2 regions of the Peribacillus sp. ACCC06369 genome follow, and region 2 is predicted to be linked to the other one. Evidence: predicted binding sites of a transcription regulator. Region 2 holds the regulator's gene; the other holds the start of a gene.
What was found. Region 2 encodes LexA, which represses DNA repair genes until DNA is damaged. Its sites were predicted from a motif close to CGAACATATGTTCG; they were not measured.
Positions count from the first base shown of each region.

Region 1: a site for LexA is predicted at 1,233-1,246, ahead of QUF78_RS06780 (YhjD family protein). Genes of this name have one in related genera too.

Region 1 is NZ_JAUCEN010000002.1:1,211,813-1,214,965, forward strand. Features, by position in the region: gene QUF78_RS06780 (YhjD family protein) at 796-1,170, opposite strand; gene QUF78_RS06785 (TVP38/TMEM64 family protein) at 1,463-2,077, shown strand; gene lepB (signal peptidase I) at 2,111-2,674, shown strand; gene addB (helicase-exonuclease AddAB subunit AddB) at 2,863-3,153, shown strand, end outside.
Region 2 is NZ_JAUCEN010000002.1:1,947,622-1,950,774, forward strand. Features, by position in the region: gene QUF78_RS10415 (hypothetical protein) at 120-407, opposite strand; gene QUF78_RS10420 (glucosaminidase domain-containing protein) at 810-1,040, shown strand; partial or broken gene QUF78_RS27995 (LysM peptidoglycan-binding domain-containing protein) at 968-1,333, shown strand; gene lexA (transcriptional repressor LexA) at 1,606-2,229, opposite strand; gene yneA (cell division suppressor protein YneA) at 2,385-2,696, shown strand; gene QUF78_RS10440 (YneB family resolvase-like protein) at 2,716-3,153, shown strand, end outside.

The DNA.
Region 1 (3,153 bases), 740 kb from region 2:
CTTTACATTTTCGAATTGATTATTAAAAAAAGAAAAACCATGCAGCGGTTAAACATTGCATGGTTTTTTATAAGAAAAAAGGGTTGGAGAAACTTTTAACGATCAAATAAAGGGGTATAAGTTTGTTAGTGATTCACTTCATAATATATTGGACATCCACGATGTTTCAAATATTTTGTTCAATATTTCACAAACTATTCACAAGGGTTCTTATCTTTCTGGAAGTTCTTTTTTATATCAAGAGATGGTTACTAGTAGATGGCTAGACTGGTATAGGGGCAGTATATAGACATGACTAAAAAAAAAGAGTTCTAGTTGACGTTTTTCATTTATGAATTTGTTCCAATCGAATACGGATTTATATCCATAATAAACTTTCCGCTTTTTTGTTGGTTAATTTATAAGTAGGCGATTTATTTTTATAAGCTGTCAGAGACTCTTTAATTAAAGTAATTTGGTTTTCAAAGACTTTACTCAGACAATGCCGTTAACAATCTTTTGCAAAAATGCTGTGCTGACTCTAAAATGATAGTGTTGGGGAATAGTTATGTTTATTGTACAGAATTAAAGTGGTGATTAAAATGACGATTAATTATGAGCATGCCAGCCCAACCTATTATTCGTTAAGGACAGTGGGAAAATTGAAATCCCTTATCTTTATGCCAGGAAAGATCAGATGCGATTTAATGGTCATATCTTCCTTCCCCCAGGCATCTGTATCCTTCCCGAAAGACTCCAATCACCCATCATTCATAGGCAAACAATATGGAGGATGTCTGCAATAGGGATAATCCGCTAAATTTCCCTTGAGCGGAGACTTTTTTCGAAAAAGTAATAACATAACAAGTCTTCGGTTTTATTGCGAAGGCGGGGATTGAAGTAATTATGATGTTCCTCGTATCCTTTATATAAAAAACAATACATCGTGAAGGATTCATCGCGTTTGATTTGACTTACTTTAATATTCTCCTTGCGCAAATAGCGCCGTACCTCGGCAAGATCGTCCTGGACCACCGTTAAAATATGTTCGACTAGTTCCGAATAGGGCCTTTTTAATTTAAACGGACTAATTTCGATGACCTTGAGATCCCGGTTCAAGACTGTAATAACCATAGGGAGGTAGATGGCTTTTTCAATCATATTTCGGTCATCTTCTGGAATGCGGGTCATCATGACCGCTCCTTTCTAAAGTAGCACGTTTACAATATTAATATGTATACTTAGTAAAAGTTAGAACGTTTGTTCTCATTTTTTAATCCTAATGCATTTTCAGTGCATATGCAAGCAATTTTGATAAATGATGAAATTTTTGTTAACAAGATTATGTTTTCCTGAGATAGGGAAAGTATGAAGATATATGGATAATAATTCTTGCAATTTCAGGGGAAAGTGATATATCTAAAATAAACGGTTTTTAATAAGTTTATGCTGCTTTTATAGTAGCATGTCGAGGGAGATAATTATGGATTTGGATACTATACGTGAGTGGTTTACACTTGATCATATATCGGCGCTTATTCAGCAATATCGCTCATTCGGTCCAATTCCTGGGATCTTACTGCCGATGCTGGAAGCCTTTTTGCCCTTTTTGCCCTTAGTGGTGTTCGTGCTTGCTAATGCAACGGCTTTTGGTCTCTGGTGGGGGTTTTTATTTTCTTGGATTGGTGCTGTAGCTGGTTCTTTTATGATCTTTTTTATTATTAGAAGATATGGTCAAATGAGGTTTTTTAGATTTTTGCAAAAACATAAGCAGGTACAGAGGTTGATGGTTTGGGTGGAAAGCCATGGATTCGGTCCCCTGTTCATACTGCTCTGCTTCCCTTTTACTCCATCGGCTATCGTGAATATCGTGGCAGGACTTTCAAAAGTCAGTCCTTTGCAATATGGACTTGCAGTCGTAGGAGGGAAAGCGGTGATGATTTTTACGATCAGCTTCGTAGGTTACGATTTAGTGTCCTTAATACATAAACCTGTGCGTACGATCATTATCGGGATTGTCATCTTTATCCTGTGGTATGTAGGAAAAAGACTGGAAGTCCGGTTAAATAAAAGCATGAAGAGAGAAGAAGGACAATAAATTAGTATATAAATGTAGTAGGGGTTGAACTAGATGGAAAAAACAAACAAGAATACTTTATCCGATTGGATAAAAGCAGCCATGATAGCTTTTGTTATTTACATCTTAATCCGTACTTTTTTCTTTTCAAGCTATGATGTTGAAGGAAAATCGATGCAGCCGACCCTTGAAGATGGTAATAAACTTGTCGTGAATAAAATCAATTACCAGATTCATGATATCAACCGATTTGACATTATTGTTTTTCATGCGAATTCACAAGAAGATTATGTTAAGCGAGTTATAGGGATTGCAGGTGACCGCATTCGTTATAAAGATGATTGGCTTTACGTAAATGGTGAGAAAGTGGATGAGCCTTATCTTGAGAAATATAAGGAAGGTTTTCCGGGACAGGATTTTACGGGTGATTTTACCTTAAAAGAATTGACGGACATGACCACAGTCCCGGAGGGCAAGCTTTTTGTCATGGGTGATAATCGTCTTGAAAGTGCGGACAGCCGTCACTTTGGTTATATACCTGTTGAAAATGTTATCGGTAAAGTCGATGTTCGATATTGGCCGCTCAAAGAATTCAATTATAGATTTACAGGTGAATGATTCGAAGCCCGAAAATTATGAGGGCTTTTTCTTTTGGGGAAAACGCGAACGTACGATTGGTGTTTTTTTAAGGGAAACGGTAAAATAATAGAAAGTGTGCCTAATTGGAAACAGAAACCTAGTCATAAAAAAGAAAGTATTTCTGGTATGATAGATCTAGATATTATGTTGTATAAGGGGGAAAAGAGATGTCACTCCGTTTTTTACTGGGAAGATCGGGTGCAGGGAAAACTTCGCATATATTGGACGAAATTCGCTCCAAATTGGCAGAAGATCCCGAAGGCAATCCAATTATCTACCTCGTTCCTGATCAGATGACGTTTCTATCTGAATATAAATTAATTAAAACACCAGGCCTTGCCGGAATGATCCGGACACAGGTTTTCAGTTTTAGCAGGCTGGCTTGGCGCGTTCTTCAGGAAACTGGGGGAATGAGCCGGCTACATTTGGACAGCGTTGGCGTTAATATGTTGATACGG
Region 2 (3,153 bases):
AACAGCCAGGCCGTATTTCATATTGGTACTAAGTGAGCGGTTGATCGAAGGGTATTTAGCAAGTCAAATCCCCCTGCAACAAAAAAGATTCATGAAATCCAACGAGTGCCATCTAGGGTCTAATCCGTCTTTTGATAAGATTCCCTATAAGATAAAATACCAGTTTTGAGTGCAGAATAATTGCCAATGCTTGCATAGCCATAAAACCAGCCCATGAAAATTCCTGCAACCAAATGATGACGGTGGCTAATGAAAATGGAAATGAATAAGCCAATACCCAAAGCGATGGTAGGGATGAATTTTGGTGGAATATGAAAAATGACCTTAATAAGTTGAGTAAGAATCATGATGGTAGGAATGGCTATCACTGCATCCCAAAAGTTTGTATGGATGGTTGGGTAGTCCATAATGTCACCACCTTAATTTAGAAGTTTTATAAAATTAATTTTTACCAATTATAAAAGGTTTATACCATAGTAATTCAAAAGTTTATGCAAATGGTTATGAAGATTTTCAGCTTCAATTAAAAAGCCATCAATCCATTGAATATTAATTGGTTTGATGGCTTTTACTAGAGAGTGAGAATGATTAATCCAAATTGAAGCCGTACTTTGTAAGTTATCACCTTATTGATAATAGTGAAAACAATTAATAACATTTTTTTTGCTGGACAAGCTGTAAAGTTTCTCATAGTTTAGAATACGATAAGAATGAAGATATCCAACTAATAATGGGAGGTTCTAATGAGCGAGGAATCGTTTATTAAGGAAATTGCTCCTTATGCCCAAAAAATTCAATAGGAATTTAAAATTTTACCTTCTGTTGTCATTGCACAAGCTTGTTTGGAGAGTGGTTATGGGACAAGCTTATTAGCAAATCAAGGGAAAAATATATTCGTACAAAAGGTGACTATAAAGGAGAATCTGTCATTATTCAAACAATCGAATAAGTCAACGATACGCCTGTTCAAGTATGGTCCAAATTCAGAAGATATCCAACATGGGCAGAAAGTTTACAAGATCTTGCCAATCTATATGTAAAGGGGACTTCATGGAATAGAAGTTTGTATACAGCTGTCATTAGTAAAAAAGATTACAAAAAGGCACTTCAAGCAATATTCGATGCGGGCTACGCCTCGGACCCGAAATATATAGAAAAACTGGTGAATCTAATCGAAACAAGTGATTTAACTAAATATGACGCAAGCAACGAAGAGGTCTATCATATAGTCAAAAAGGGGGAATCCGTCTCTGAACTTGCCAAAGCATATGGTTCTACACAAGTGCAGATTCAACAGTGGAAGGGTTGGCCGATCTTAATCTCATTAAAGTGAACCAAAGATTAAGAGTGAAATGAACTTTTAACAGGGAGCGGGATTTTAACGCTCCCTTTTTTTATTTGAATGCGGGTTTCCTATTTTTCAAAATACATATATCCAGAAAGGCGTTAGTTTCCCTTTCATCCTGCATAAATGAGAATGGATGTTAATAATCTTAAGAAAACTCGATTCTATCAAAAAAATATATCAAAACCTAGTCTTCCATATGCATAATAAGAGAATTCGAGACATAAATTAAACAAACAAAAAAAGCGCGGTTAGCGCTTTTAGTGTATTTGTCTATATAAGCCTATAACTTTTCCAAGTATCGAAACATCTCTTAAAATAATTGGTTCCATATTCGAGTTCTCAGGCTGAAGCCTTATGTAATCCGGTTCCTTAAAGAATCGTTTTACAGTGGCTTCATCATCTTCCGTCATGGCCACGACGATATCTCCATTATTGGCGCTGCTTTGTTGTTTCACGATGACATAATCTCCATCATGAATTCCTGCTTCGATCATACTTTCACCCATGATTTCCAGCATGAATACATGGTCATCATGCGGAACCATGCTTTCGGGAAGCGGAAAGTATTCTTCTATGTTTTCGATGGCCGTTATCGGCATGCCCGCTGTTACTTTTCCAAGTAACGGAACGTTCACGACATTAACTTTGGGGATATTGTTCGCTTCCTCCAAATTCAGTATTTCAATGGCCCTCGGCTTGGTTGGGTCACGTCTTATCAGGCCTTTACTTTCCAGGCGGGATAAATGTCCGTGTACTGTTGAACTTGATGCAAGTCCAACTGCTTCACCAATCTCCCGTACGGAAGGTGGATACCCTTTTTGGCGGACCTCTTCTTTAATGAAATCAAGGATATCTTGCTGCCGTTTTGATAGTTTAGTCATATGTGCACCTCTTCTCCAATGTTCTTTGCTACATTATAGCATGGCCCCCAACTCTATACAAACATAAGTTCGAATTTTGTTGTTGACTGAAACAAACGTTCGTATTATAATTTGAACGTAACATACGAACGAACATTCGCTTTGGAGGGATATTTATGAAAAAATTATACAAAAATTATATTTCTACGATTCTATTAGCGGGATCGGTATTCATCTTTTCAATTTTATTCTCTTGTACATTAGACAATGATCAAAAAAAGGATTTCCTTTCTATAGAAGTAAGTGAAGGCGACACCCTATGGGGAATTGCCGAAGAGTATGAAGAAGCTGATTTGACAAAAAAAGAATTCATTGGTTGGATAGAAGAGCATAATGGAGTCAGGGCGGATACGATTAAACCTGGTCAAGTCATTGTCATACCGGTTAAAGGGGAAGAACTTGTTCAGAATTTGGCCAGTCAGCAGTAAGTAGTGAAGGTAGGGTATTATGAAGGCAGTAATCTATTGTAGGGTTAGCACAGAAAAAGAATCCCAGGAAACATCATTGGCACGGCAGGAAGATGAATTAGTTAAATTGGCGGAAAAGATGGATGTGGAAGTTGTTTCCATAATAAAAGAACAGGCAAGCGGTTATGAGTTAAATCGGGATGGCATATTTGACATGCTTGAACTATTTAAAACCAAAGAAGCTGAAGTTCTATTAATCCAGGACGAAACTAGACTGGGGAGGGGAAATGCCAAAATAGCCCTTTTCCATGTCATCCTTAAAGAAGACGTGAAAATTTATACGCTCTCACACGATGGAGAACTTGAGTTATCTGATTCGGATGCCATGGTCATCCAGATAGTCGGTATTGTAGAAGAATATCAAAGGAAACTACATAATCTAAAAATAAAACGCGGGATGATAAGAGCGGTTGAAAAA